Regions from separate parts of the Kitasatospora sp. NPDC092948 genome, predicted to be linked through region 1. Evidence: riboswitches for the same ligand, from Rfam matches in the RefSeq annotation. Region 1 holds a riboswitch; each other region holds the start of a gene.
What was found. A riboswitch is a leader RNA that binds a small molecule or an ion and turns the genes downstream of it on or off. The one in region 1 is predicted to bind thiamine pyrophosphate.
Positions count from the first base shown of each region.

Region 2: linked by a shared signal. The riboswitch ahead of thiO (glycine oxidase ThiO) and the one ahead of thiC (phosphomethylpyrimidine synthase ThiC) in region 1 are both predicted to bind thiamine pyrophosphate.
Region 3: linked by a shared signal. The riboswitch ahead of ACIQF6_RS08205 (purine-cytosine permease family protein) and the one ahead of thiC (phosphomethylpyrimidine synthase ThiC) in region 1 are both predicted to bind thiamine pyrophosphate.

Region 1 is NZ_JBIVPU010000002.1:976,303-980,870, forward strand. Features, by position in the region: gene ACIQF6_RS09315 (flotillin family protein) at 1-975, opposite strand, end outside; gene ACIQF6_RS09320 (hypothetical protein) at 1,162-1,362, opposite strand; gene ACIQF6_RS09325 (hypothetical protein) at 1,448-2,299, opposite strand; TPP riboswitch at 2,478-2,611, shown strand; gene thiC (phosphomethylpyrimidine synthase ThiC) at 2,607-4,388, shown strand; gene ACIQF6_RS09335 (hypothetical protein) at 4,477-4,568, shown strand, end outside.
Region 2 is NZ_JBIVPU010000004.1:550,032-554,599, forward strand. Features, by position in the region: gene pknB (Stk1 family PASTA domain-containing Ser/Thr kinase) at 1-342, opposite strand, end outside; gene ACIQF6_RS16125 (thiazole synthase) at 421-1,212, opposite strand; gene thiS (sulfur carrier protein ThiS) at 1,218-1,427, opposite strand; gene thiO (glycine oxidase ThiO) at 1,424-2,569, opposite strand; TPP riboswitch at 2,564-2,676, opposite strand; gene ACIQF6_RS16140 (NAD(P)/FAD-dependent oxidoreductase) at 2,734-3,939, shown strand; gene ACIQF6_RS16145 (Rv2175c family DNA-binding protein) at 3,960-4,325, shown strand; gene thiE (thiamine phosphate synthase) at 4,322-4,568, shown strand, end outside.
Region 3 is NZ_JBIVPU010000002.1:734,146-738,713, reverse strand. Features, by position in the region: gene ACIQF6_RS08210 (glycerophosphodiester phosphodiesterase) at 62-874, opposite strand; gene ACIQF6_RS08205 (purine-cytosine permease family protein) at 1,006-2,364, opposite strand; TPP riboswitch at 2,356-2,503, opposite strand; gene ACIQF6_RS08200 (trypsin-like peptidase domain-containing protein) at 2,746-4,482, shown strand; tRNA gene ACIQF6_RS08195 (tRNA-Ser) at 4,545-4,568, shown strand, end outside.

The sequences.
Region 1 (4,568 bases):
GTTCGCCTCGGCGGCGGTCTTCAGCTCGGTCTCCCGGGACAGCGCCTCGGCGGCGGAGATCCGGGCGTCGCGGTCGGCCTCGGCCTTGGTGCGGGTCTCGTACGCGCGGGCGTCGGCGGGCTTGCGGACGTCCGCCTGGAGCTGCTGCTCCTTGCGGTGCGCCTCCAGCTCGGCGACCTTGGTCTCCTGGACCACGACCTCCTGCCGGGCGGCGGCCTGCGCGAGCGGGCCGGCCTGCAGCGCCCGGGCCGCGGCGGTGTCCATCTCGGCCTGGTAACCGGCTTGCTGGATACCGGAGTTGCGGGTGGCCTCGGCCTTGCGGGCGAACGCCTCCTGCTCGGCCTCGGTGGCCCGGCGGTCCGCCTCGGCGGCGGCGATGCGGGCGTCGCGCTGGACGGCCGCGGCGTGCGGCGCGGCCAGGTTGGTGATGTAGCCGGTCGGGTCCAGGATCTCCTGGATCTGCAGCGAGTCGATGATCAGACCGAGCTTCTCCATCTCGATGCCCGAGGCGGAGCGGGTCTCACCGGTGAGCCGCTCGCGGTCGCGGATCATGTCCTCGACCGTCAGCCCGCCGACGATGGACCGCAGGTGGCCGGCGAACACGTTGTGCACCCGCTGGCCCATCATCTTCTGCTGGTCCAGGAAACGGCGGGCGGCGTTGGCGATGGACGCCGGGTCGTCGCCCACCTTGAAGATCACAACCCCCTTGACGTGCACGGGAATTCCCTGCGACGTCACACACTCCACGTCCAGCGCGGCCTCGTTCAGGTCCAGCGACAGCCGGCGGACCGCCTGGACACCGGGCACCACGAAGGTCCCCCGCCCGGTCACCACGCGGAAGCCGAGGCCCTCGCCGTGCTTGGAACCCGAGATCACCAGCGCCTCGTTCGGCTCGGCGACCCGCCACATCAGCTTGAACAGAACGATCAGAAAGACGACGCCTCCGACGGCGCTTCCTGCGATGCCGATCAGCATCGGCAATCTCCCCCTTCAGAGCACACCGGTCCCGTGCTGCGCTTGGGTTGTGCAGATCTGGCGCGGAAATCCGGTGGCAGCCGCATTCTCCGCCGTTCCGGATCACGAGGGAAGGGTTCGGCCGGGGGGAACTCGCACTGTCTCGAAACGGTCGCTCGGGGTGAGCGGAACCGCTCCGACAGGCGATCAGAGCGGTTCGACGTACACCGTGCGCGGTGGCTGATATTCGACCACGACCACCATCGCGCCCGGTTCCAACGCCTCGCCCGGGGTGGCCCGGTACGCCAGGAACGCCTCGGTGCCCAGCCGCTCCGGGATGTGCACCATCACCTCGCCGACCAGGCCCGCGCCGATCCGCCCCGTTACCCGCCCCATCAGTCCGATCACATGAGGATTCTCCACCTCGGGGGCGGTGGTGTGAACAGCGACGGCCCGCCCGGGAGCGCTCTCCCGGACGGGCCGTGACGGTCGATCAGCGGTGGCTGCCGCCCCGCCGGCGCAGCACGACCAGGATGCCGACGCCGACCACCAGGGCCGCGCCGCCGCCCAGCGCCAGCGGCAGGGCGCTGGTGCCGCCGCCGGTCTCGGCCAACTCCGGCTTCGGGGCGGCCTGCGCGGTGGTCCGGCTGGGCGTCGGGGTCGGGGTCGGGGTGGGCGTCGGGCTCGGGGACGGCGGCGTGATCACCGAGACGTGCCCGGCGCCTTCACCGCGGTACACGGTGCAGGTGCCGGCCGGGTTCTCCGGGCTCGCGCTCACCCAGGGGCTCGGCGTGCCCTCGATCCAGGTCTGCGAGTCGTTGTCGACGAAGCCGGAGTCCCCGGACCACCCGAACCGGTAGTCGCCCGGGCCCGCGCCGCTGCCGCCGCCCGGCGCGGCGATCCGCAGGCCGAGCTTGGCGGTGCTGTTCTTCGGGAGCGCGAACGTCGGAACGTCGAACTGCAGGGAGTGGCCGTCGGCCGCGGGAGTCCAGGCGCTGCGGTCGACGGGCTTCCAGGCGTTGCTGCCCGGCAGTTCGTACTGGACGTCGAACGGGCTGACGGCGTCGCCCGCGTCCGACTTCACGGTGAACCGGACGGCGTACCGCGGCACGTCCAGCTTGTCGGGGTTGGTGAACGAGATGGCGCTCTCCAGCGCCGGAGCACCCAGGACGATGGGCTGGGCGCCCTGGTCGTAACCGGGCCAGGAGGCGGTCACCTTGGTGACGTACTCGCCGGCGTCGCACGGCTTGACCGAGGCGGTGGCGGTGGTGGCGCCCAGCGCGAGCGGCGCCAGGAAGGAGGCGGTGAGGAAGGCCGAGGCGGCCAGCAGGCGAGACGTGCGCACGGTGTGGTGTTCCCCTTAAAACTGTTCCAGCGACGGCGAATTGGGGCGCTGATCGAGATCGCACAGTTGTCCTCCGCAGCAGCGTACTGAAACCGGACGCCGGCCGTGGCCGGTTTCGGTGGCCTGGACCGGCGCCGCCCGGTGCCCTACGGTGAGGAGCGGACGCAGGCGGTGACGCCTGCGCGGAAACGGGAGCTCGGAGCACCGGGCTGAGAGGGCGCTGACGGTACGCGGGCCCGCGTACCACCTGCTGCGCCGACCGCAGGAACCTGACCGGGTAATGCCGGCGTAGGGAGTTGAAGGTCCGATGACCGCGTTTTCTGAGCACACGTCTGCCCGCCGGCCGTCCGCCGCGGGCTACCCCACCCCGGCCTGGCGCAAGGCCTACCGCCAGGGCAGCCGCCCCGACCTGCGGGTTCCCTACCGCGAGGTCGAACTGACCGACGGCCGCACCGTCCCGCTGTACGACACCTCCGGCCCGTACACCGACCCCGACCTGCCCACCGACGTCCGGCGCGGCCTGCCCGCGCTGCGCGACGCCTGGATCCGGCAGCGCGGCGACGTCGAGGAGTACCAGGGCCGCGAGGTCCGGCCCGAGGACGACGGGATCAAGCACACCGCGCCGCGCGGCGGCGACCTGCGCAACCTGGACGCCGTCTTCCCCGGCCGCCCGCGCCGCCCGCTGCGCGCCCGGGACGGCGTCGCCGTCACCCAACTCGGCTACGCCAAGCGCGGGTTGATCACTCCCGAGATGGAGTTCGTGGCGCTCAGGGAGGGCCTGGAGCCGGAGTTCGTGCGCGAGCAGGTGGCGCGCGGACGGGCCGTCATCCCGGTCAACGTCAACCACCCCGAGAGCGAACCGGCCGTCATCGGCACCGACTTCCTGGTGAAGATCAACGCCAACATCGGCAACTCCGCGGTCACCTCCTCCATCGAGGAGGAGGTGGAGAAGATGACCTGGGCCACCCGCTGGGGCGCCGACACCGTCATGGACCTCTCCACCGGCCGCAACATCCACACCACCCGCGAGTGGATCCTGCGCAACTCCCCCGTCCCGATCGGCACCGTCCCGCTCTACCAGGCCCTGGAGAAGGTCGACGGCCGCGCCGAGGAACTGAGTTGGGAGGTCTACCGGGACACCGTCCTCGAGCAGTGCGAGCAGGGCGTCGACTACATGACGGTGCACGCCGGCGTGCTGCTGCGGTACGTGCCGCTCACCGCCCGCCGCAAGACCGGCATCGTCTCGCGCGGCGGCTCGATCATGGCCGCCTGGTGCCTGGCGCACCATCAGGAGAACTTCCTCTACACCCACTTCGAGGAACTCTGCGACCTGCTGCGCGCCTACGACGTCACCTTCTCGCTCGGCGACGGCCTGCGGCCCGGCTCCATCGCCGACGCCAACGACGAGGCGCAGTTCGCCGAACTCACCACCCTGGGCGAGCTCGGACGGATCGCCCGGGCCAAGGACGTCCAGGTGATGATCGAGGGCCCCGGGCACGTCCCGATGCACAAGATCCGCGAGAACATGGAGCTCCAGCAGGAGATCTGCGACGAGGCCCCGTTCTACACGCTCGGCCCGCTCACCACCGACGTCGCCCCCGGCTACGACCACATCACCTCCGGCATCGGCGCCGCGATGATCGCCTGGTGGGGCACCGCGATGCTCTGCTACGTCACCCCCAAGGAACACCTGGGCCTGCCCGACCGCGACGACGTCAAGACCGGCGTCATCACCTACAAGATCGCCGCCCATGCCGCCGACCTCGCCAAGGGCCACCCCGGCGCCCAGGCCTGGGACGACGCACTCTCCGACGCCCGCTTCGAGTTCCGCTGGGAGGACCAGTTCAACCTGGCCCTGGACCCGGAGACGGCCCGCGCCTTCCACGACGAGACCCTTCCCGCCGAACCCGCCAAGACCGCGCACTTCTGCTCCATGTGCGGCCCGAAGTTCTGCTCGATGAAGATCAGCCGGCAGATCCGCGACGAACACGGCGCCGACTTGAACGCCACCGCGGAGGCCGGCATGGCCGAGAAGTCCGCCGAGTTCGCGGCCCGCGGCAACAAGGTCTACCTCCCGCTGGCCGACTGACCGCCCCGCTCGTACCGGCTGCGCCGCTCCGGAGGTCGGACCCCCGGAGCGGCGCCCCGGCCGCTGCCCGCTCCGCCACCATGGGCGGATGACGCACACCGACGCCGAGCTGATCGCCCTGCTCCATCGCCTCGACGACCCGGATTCGGCGGAGTACCCGCCCGGCTACGACAACTCCGC
Region 2 (4,568 bases), on a different contig from region 1:
CCGCACCGAGAGCGCGCCGCGGTCGCGCAGCAGGTCGCGCAGGGTGCGGCCGGGGACGTACTCCATCGCCATGAACACCGCGCGCGGATCCGCGCCCTGGTCCAGCACGTTGACCACATTGGGGTGCGCCAGCCGGGCCACCGCCTTCGCCTCGCGGATGAACCGCGCGGTGAAGTCGGCGTCGCCCGCAAGCGTCGGGTGCATCACCTTCAGTGCGACGGTGCGGTCCAGCCGGGTGTCGGTGCCGCGGTAGACGGTCGACATGCCGCCGACGGCGATCCGCTGCTCGACCCGGTAGCGCCCGTCGAGCAGCGCACCGAGCAGGGGGTCGTTCAGGGTCATGTCCACCCGAGGAGTCTAGAGGGCCCGGTCCGAACCGGTCGGCACCCGGCAGCGGTCGCACACCTGCCGGGCGCGCCGTCAGAACGCCGGGCGCTCCCGGGTGTCGGCGAGGCCCGCGGTGGGGGAGGACGCCTCGGCGTAGTAGCGGCGCGGGATGCGGCCGGCCCGGTGGGCGAGGCGGCCGGCCTCGACGGCGCGGCGCATCGCGTCGGCCATCAGCACCGGGTCCTGGGCGCGGGTGACGGCGGACGCCAGCATCACGGCGGAGCAGCCGAGTTCCATCGCGAGGGCGACGTCGCTGGCGGTGCCGGCGCCCGCGTCGAGCACCACCGGGACGTTCGCGGACTCCACGATCAGCTGGAAGTTGTGCGGGTTGCGGATGCCCAGGCCGGAGCCGATCGGCGAGCCGAGCGGCATGATCGCCGCGCAGCCGACGTCCTCCAGCTTGCGGGCCAGCACCGGGTCGTCGTTCGTGTACGGCAGCACGGTGAAGCCGTCGTCGACCAAGGTCTCGGCGGCGTCCAGGAGTTCGATCGGGTCGGGCAGCAGGGTGCGCTCGTCGGCGATCACCTCCAGCTTCACCCAGTCGGTGCCGAGCGCCTCGCGGGCCAGCCGGGCGGTCAGCACGGCCTCGCCGGCGGTGTAGCAGCCGGCCGTGTTCGGCAGGATCCGGATGCCGTTGCGGGCCAGCACCTCCAGCACCGAGCCCTGGGTGGCGGTGTTGACCCGGCGCATCGCCACCGTGGTCAGTTCGGTGCCGGAGACCCGCAGCGCCTGCTCCAGCACGTCCAGGCTGGGCGCGCCGCCGGTGCCCATGATCAGGCGGGAGGCGAAGGTGGTGTCGCCGATGGTCAGCAGGTCGTCGGCCATGGCTGTCAGCCTCCCTGCACGGCGGTGAGGATCTCCACCCGGTCGCCCGCCCGCAGCGCCGTGGCCGGCCACGAACTGCGCGGCACCACGGCCTCGTTGACGGCGGCGGCGACGCCGGTGTTGGCGGCGGACACCTCCGCGACCACCGCGTCCAGGGTGGTGGCCTCGGGCAGCGTGCGGGGTTCGCCGTTGACGGTCAGGGCGACGGTGTTCATGCGGGCACCTCGGTGCGGAAGCGGTCGGGGGTGAAGTCGGCGGCCAGCCGGGGGAGTTCGCCGGTGGCCAGGTAGTCGGCGAGCAGGTCGGCGGTGACCGGGGTGAGCAGCACGCCGTTGCGGTGGTGCCCGGTGGCGGCGGCCAGGCCGGGCAGCGCGGTCGGGCCGAGCAGCGGCGCATTGTCGGGAGAGCCCGGCCGCAGCCCGGCGCCCGTCTCCACCAGCGGCAACTCGGTGATGCCGGGGACGAGTTCGTGGGCGTCCCGGAGCAGCTCGTACACGCCGCCCGCGGTGACGGTGGTGTCGTGGCCCATCTCCTCGGTGGTCGCGCCGACCACCAGCTCGCCGTCGGCGCGCGGCACCAGGTACAGGTGCTGCCCGCGCACCACGGCCCGCACGTTGCGGGACAGGAACGGCGCGTACAGCTGCGGTATCCGCAGCCGCAGCACCTGGCCCTTCACCGGGCGGATCGCCGGCAGCACCCCGTCCGGCAGGCCCGGCAGCAGGTGGCTGCGCGATCCGGCCGCCAGCACCGTCCGGCCGGCCGTCAGCTGCTCGCCCGTCAACAGCCGCACGCCGACGGCCCGTTCGCCGTCGGTGAGCAGCTCGGCGGCCTGGGTGCGGTGGAAGGCCACGCCCAGCAGCTTGCAGGCCGCCACCAGCGCCGCGGCCAGTCGGCGGCCGTCCACCTGGTGGTCCTCGGCGACGTGCAGGCCGCCGCGCACCCCGGGGGCGAGCATCGGCTCCAGCCGGCGGCACTCCCGGCCGGTCAGCCACTGCGACTCCAGGCCCAACCGGCCGTGGAAGGCGTGCAGTTCGCGCAGCTCCTCGCGGTCGTCGGAGTCCAGCGCGACGGCCAGGGTGCCGGTGCGGCGGTAGCCGGTGTCCAGCCCCGTCAGCTCGGTCAGCTCGGCGGCGAACGCGCCGTAGCGGTCGTTCGACGCCATCCCCAGGCGCAGCAACGGCTCCTCGCCGTACTGGAGTTCGGTGACCGGGGCGAGCATCCCCGCCGCGACCTGCGCCGCGCCGCCGCCCGGCGACGGGTCCACCACCGCGACGCTCAGCCCGCGCTGCGCGGTACGCCAGGCGACGCCGAGGCCGATGATGCCTCCGCCGATCACCAGCACGTCGGAATGTGCCACAGCGCTACTTCTCCCTTCGCCGGAATGACCCGGATCAGGTTCGGACGGTCGCGGGCCGCCACAGCCCGCCTCTCAGCCCGGTGCGCCGGGCTCCCGTGAAAGGTCGTCCCTCCCACCTTAACGCCGCGCCCACCCGCTCCCACAGGGGCGTACGGGCGGCTAGGGTGGACGCCGTGGCTGAGCTGAGGGCAACGGACCGGGTCGTCGTGGTCGGGGCGGGCATGGCGGGCGCACAGGCCGCGCTGAACCTGCGGCAGGGCGGCTGGCAGGGCACGATCACCCTGGTCGGCGAGGAACTCCACCTCCCGTACGACCGGCCGCCGCTCTCCAAGGACGTGCTGCTCGGCAAGACCGACGCCACCGCCTTCGAGATCGACTGGACCGACCTCGGCGTCGAACTGCTCACCGGCCGCCGCGCCACCGGCCTGAACGCCGGCGTGCTGCACACCGACCGCGGCGAACTCCCCTACAGCGCCCTGGTGATCGCCACCGGCGCCGACCCCCGCACGCTGCCCGGCCTGCCCGGCGCCCGCACCCTGCGCACCGTCGACGACGCGCACGCGCTGCGCGCCGCGCTCACCCCCGGCAAGCGGGTCGTGCTGGTCGGCGCCGGCTGGATCGGCGCCGAGACCGCCACCGTCGCCCGCGCCCTCGGCTGCCACGTCACCGTCGTCGAGGCCGCAGCCACCCCGCTGGCCGGCGCGCTGCCCGCCGAACTCGGCACGCTGATGGCCCAGTGGTACGCCGCCGCCGGCGTCGAACTGCACTGCGGCGTCGGCGTCGCCGGGGCCGCCGACGGCGGGGTGCTGCTCGCCGACGGCACCCACCTGCCCGCCGACGAGGTGGTGGTCGGCATCGGTGCCCGCCCCGCCACCGGCTGGCTCGCCGACAGCCCGCTGGCCCTCGAACCCGACGGCACGATCCCGGTGGACGACCGGCTGCGCACCGCGCTGCCCGGCGTCTGGGCGGCCGGCGACTGCGTCTCCTACCCGTCCGCCCGGTTCGGCGCCCGGCTGGCCGTCCAGCACTGGGACCACGCCCTGCACTCCGGCGGCACGGTCGCCGCCTCCGTGCTCGGCGCCCTGGACGCGCCCTACGACCCCGTCCCGTACTTCTGGTCCGAGCAGTTCGACCGCATGGTGCAGTACGCGGGCCGGCACGCCGGGGCCGACCACCTGCTGTGGCGCGGCTCCCCGTCCGGGCGCGACTGGTCGGTGCTGTGGCTGCGCGACGGCGCGCCGGTGGCGCTGCTGGCCGTGGACCGGCCGCGCGACCTGGCGCAGGGCCGCCGCCTGATCGAACGCGGCACGGTGCTCGATCCGGAGCTCGCCGCCGACCCGGCCGTCCAGCTGAAGGCGGCGACCGCGTAGCGCGTGGGTAGGCTGGGGGCGTGAGCACTATTGATCCCAAGATTGACGCCCTGGTTCCCGCGTGGCTGTACCTGCCCGACATCTCCGAGCGGTGGGGCGTGGTGATCACCGAGGTCCGCGACATGGTGCGCAGCCGCAAGCTGCTGGCCGTCCGCCGCGGCGCGAACAACTCCCTCCAGGTGCCCGCCGACTTCATCGAGGACGACGGCCCGGTCAAGCACCTGGTCGGCACCCTCACGGTGCTCCGCGACTGCGGCTTCTCCGACCAGGAGATCCTGGAGTGGATGTTCACCGAGGACCCGTCGCTGCCCGGCAGCCCGATCCAGGCCCTGCGCGAGAACCGTGGCACCGAGGTCAAGCGTCGCGCCCAGGCCATGGCGCTGTGACGGACCCGGTGACGGCCCGTCGGCAGCTCGCCGACGCGAAGCTCTACCTCTGCACCGACGCCCGCCGCGAGCAGGGCGACCTGGCGGACTTCCTGGACGCCGTGCTGGCCGGCGGCGTCGACATCGTCCAGCTCCGGGACAAGAACCTGGAGGCCCGCCAGGAACTGGAGTTCCTGGAGGTCTTCGCGGACGCGGCCAAGCGCCACGGCAAGCTGCTGGCCGTCAACGACCGCGCCGACGTCG
Region 3 (4,568 bases), 240 kb from region 1:
CCCGTTCGGTATTTATGTCACGCCAATGGGGCCCGCGTGCCATCCGCCCGCACGGCCGCGCTCAGCGGCCCAACTGGGCCAGCACGTCCGCCGGACGGTTGGTGATCAGCGCCTCCACGCCCAGTTCCAGGCAGAGTTCGACGTCCTCGGGGCGGTCCACCGTCCACACGTGCACCCGGTGGCCGGCCCGGCGCAGCGCCCGGATCAGCTCCGGGTCGCGGCGCACCAGCGAGATGCCCGGGCCGGCGATCGACGCCCCGCCCGGCAGCGCCCGGGTGCGGCCCAGCAGCGGCACCGCGCGCTCCCACAGGTACACCCGGGGCACCGCCGGGGCGGCCTTGCGGACCCGGTGCAGAGCAAGCTCGGAGAAGCTCATCACCCGCACCGCGGACTCCTCCGGCGTGGCCGGCAGCAGACCGAACCGGCCCAGCATCCGCAGCAGTTCGGACTCCACCCGGCCCGCGTACCGCACCGGGTGCTTGGTCTCGATCGCCAGCTCCACCCGGCGCCCGCTGTCCGCGACCAGCTCCAGCAGCCGCTCCAGGGTCAGCACCGAACTGCGCTGCGGCTGCTCCGGGTGCTTCCACGACCCGAAGTCCAGCTCGGACAGCTGCGCCAGCGTCATCGTCGACACCACGCCCTGCCCGTCGGAGGTGCGGCTCACCGTACGGTCGTGCAGACACACCAACTGCCCGTCGGCGGTGACCCGGACGTCGCACTCCAGCCCGTCCGCGCCCTCCTCCAGCGCCCGGCGGTACGCCTCCTCGGTGTGCTCCGGGAGAGCCGCGGACGACCCTCGGTGGGCGATCACCTTGACCGCCGAGCGGTCGATCGGAGCGGGGAGCGGGGCCGAAGCGCTGTGCTGGGTGTTCACGTCAATCAGCCTACGCGGCGCCGGGCCACGGGCAGCTTCCGGGACGGCGACACCGAGGTGAACAGCCGGGGCCCGCCGTCGAACCCCGAGCGGCACGGGTTCGACGGCGGGCCCCGGACCTTGACCCGGCGTCAGCCCCTGCGGCGCTCCACGGCCGCCACCGCGCCGGTCGCCGCGGCCGCCACCAGGAACGAGAACAGCGAGGCCGAACTCCACGCCTGCGGGGTGAAGTGCACCGCCTCCTGCGCCTTCGTCCACAGGTCGGTCCACCAGCCGGCCACCGCCGTCGGCGCCAGGAACTGGTACACCGCGAAGCCCAGCACCCACGGCAGCAGCATCACCCAGCGCGCCGGGGCGTCCTGCGTCAGGTTCCAGCCGCGCCGGCCCGCGCCGAGGAAGTAGTCCACCGCCAGCACCGCGAACAGCGGCACGAACACCGACCCGATCAGGCCGAGGAAGGAGTAGTACGACTCGGTGAACTCCTTGATCCGCAGCGCCAGTACCGTCACCAGCACGCCGATGCCGCCGGTCAGCAGCCGCCGGTCCACCTTCGGCCACAGGTTGTGGATCGACATCGCCGTGGAGTACACGTTCGCGAACGACTGGTCCGCCTCGCGCAGCACCAGCACCAGCAGGAACGCCCAGCCCGCGGCCACGCCGGTGAACGAGCCGAGGATCCGGTCCGGGTCGCCGCCGGACTGCAGCAGCGCCACCACGCCCAGCACGTAGCACCACACCTGGGCCACCGTGTAGCCGGAGAACGTCCCCCAGAACGCGCCCGCCGAGGTGCGCGCGTGCCGGGTGTAGTCGGCGGCCAGCGGCACGAACGAGATCGACACCGCGATCACCGCGTCCGTCGCCGACAGGAAGCCGTCCCAGTTGCCCGCGCCCGGGTCCGGGAAGCCCTGCCGGGCGAACTGCACCGTGAAGTACACCATCGCCACACCGACCGCGACGGCCACGTACTTGCGCAGCACCGCGATCGCGCCCAGCGGCCAGATCGTCAGCACCGTCGTCAGCGCGCCCGCCAGCAACACGAACAGCCAGCGCCAGCCCTCGGTGCCGGCCACCGTCTGGGCGCCCCAGGCGATCACCGTCAGCTCGTACACGCCCCAGCCGACGCACTGCAGGATGTTCAGCACCGTCGGCACGTACGACAGCCGGGTGCCGAACAGGCCCCGCAGCACCGCCATCGCCGGGGCTCCCGTGCGCGCGCCCACCAGCGCGGCCACCGCCAGCATCGCGGTGCCGATCGCGGTACCCGCCACGATCGCCGTCACCGCCGCGGTGAACCCCAGCTCGTGGCCCTGCCGACCGAGCACCGTCGCGGCGCTGGTGAAGCCGATCAGGCTCACCCCGAGGTTGGCCCACAGCGCGAACAGCGCCCGGAAGTCCAGGGTGCGCGGCGGCGCCGTGTCGAGGGTCAGCGGGGCCTCGGCCCGCGCGGCCGTCTCAAGATCGGAAATTGGGGCAGACGGAACAGCCGTCATGGCCGATACTCCCTACGCCGGCATTACCCGGACAGGTTCGGCGGTCAGCGCCCCCTCGACCGGGTGGCGTCACCGCCATGCCCTACGGTCGAACCGGCGCACTCTCAGCCTGGCTGGCCCAAGCTCCCGCGACGTTCTTCGGTTTACAGGAGCGACAGGCTAGCCTCCGGGCTGAGGAACGCCAAGGCCGGGGGGATCGGCGTCCGCACCGCAGGACCCATGATGTGCATGTCAGTGAGGCCTAAGGCTTCTCATGATTTCTTCAGGGGCCCGCTTACGGTGTCCGAATCCGGCATAGGAAAAACTGTGCCCCGAGGTTGTGGCCGCGCCGCCCGCGCGACGGACCGCAGCCCAAGGTTCTGTCAGCGATGGAGGTCGTCCGTGAGCACCGAGCACGCGAGTGGTACCACCCCGCCGGAGAAGGCCCCCGAGGCCGCCGGCACCGAGGCGGCCTCCGCCGGCTCCGGGACGCCCGCGCCCGCTCCCGCCTACCTCGACGCGCCGCCGCCGGTGCTGCCGGACGCGCCGGCCGCCGACCGGACCATGCAGCTCGGGAAGGTGACCGACGCGCCGGTCGCGGACGGGACGATCCAGCTCGGGAAGGTGCCCGAGGCACCGGCCGCGCCGCCCGCCCCTTCGACGGATGCGCCGCCGCCGTTCCACAACCCGTACGGCAGCGTCGGCGAGCCGACCAGCCCCTACGCGCGGCCCGTCGCCGACGCGCCGACCGCCGTCGCCCCGGCCGTGCCGCCGCTCGCGGTCGCCCCGGCCGTGCCGCCGACCGCCCAGGACGCGCCGGGTGCGCCCGGTGCGCCCGGTGCGCCCGGCACCCCGGGGGCGCCCGGCGTTCCCGGCGAGCCGCAGCACCCGTTCGGGGCCGGCCACCCGGTGGGCGGCTGGGGTCACCCGTCCGGCGGTGCCGGCGGCTTCGGCGGGCCGGGTGAGCCGGGCTCGCCGTGGGCCACCCCGCAGCCCGCCCCGGGCGGCTCCGGCAAGGGCAAGCGCGGCGCGCTGGTCGCGCTGGTCGCGGCGGTCGCCCTGGTGGCCGGCCTGGTCGGCGGCGCGATCGGCGCGTCCGTCTCCGACAAGAACGGCAGCGGCGGCAGCGGCGCCAGCCACAGCAGCACCACCGTCACCGTCGGCAACACCCACCAGACCCTGGACCGGGCCCCCGAGTCCGTCGCCGGGATCGCCGCCAAGGCGCTGCCGTCCACCGTCACCATCAAGGCCTCCGGCTCCAGCGAGTCCGGCACCGGCACCGGGTTCGTCTTCGACACCGAGGGCCACATCCTGACCAACAACCACGTGGTCGCGCCCGCCGCCAACGGCGGCAAGCTCAGCGTCAAGTTCTCCGACGGCTCCTCCTACACCGCATCCGTGGTCGGCCGCGCCCAGGGCTACGACGTCGCGGTGATCCGCCTCGACAACCCGCCCAAGGACAAGCTCGTCCCGCTGCCGCTCGGCGACTCCGACAAGGTCGCCATCGGCGACGCCACCATCGCCATCGGCGCGCCCTACGGCCTCGAAGGCACCGTCACCACCGGCATCATCTCCGCCAAGGACCGCCCGGTGGCCTCCGGCGACGAGACCGGCGCGCAGAACTCGTACATGAACGCCCTGCAGACCGACGCCTCGATCAACCCCGGCAACTCCGGCGGCCCGCTGCTGGACGGCTCCGGCTCGGTCATCGGCATCAACTCGGCGATCCAGTCCAACACCAGCGGCAACGGCCGGGCCGGCTCCATCGGCCTCGGCTTCGCCATCCCGATCAACCAGGCCAAGTGGGTCGCCCAGACCCTGATCAAGGACGGCACCCCCGTCTACGCGATCCTCGGCGTCGTGCGCAACGACGACTACCGCGGCGACGGTGCCCAGATCGCCACCGGCCCCGTCCGCGACGCCCCCGCCGTCACCCCCGGCGGCCCCGCCGACCAGGCCGGCCTGAAGGCCGGCGACGTCATCACCAAGCTCGGCGGCCTCGCCATCGACAGCGGCCCCACCCTGGTCTCCGAGATCTGGACCCACAAGCCCGGCGAAAAGGTCGAGGTCGAATACACCCGCGACGGCAAGACCGCCAAGACCGTCGTCACCCTCGGCGAACGCAAGGGCGACAACTGACCCACCCCACCAAAACGGTGTGCACCGAACCCGCCCCGACCCGTTAGGCTGGCCTCCACCGAGGAGGGTTGCCCGAGCGGCCTAAG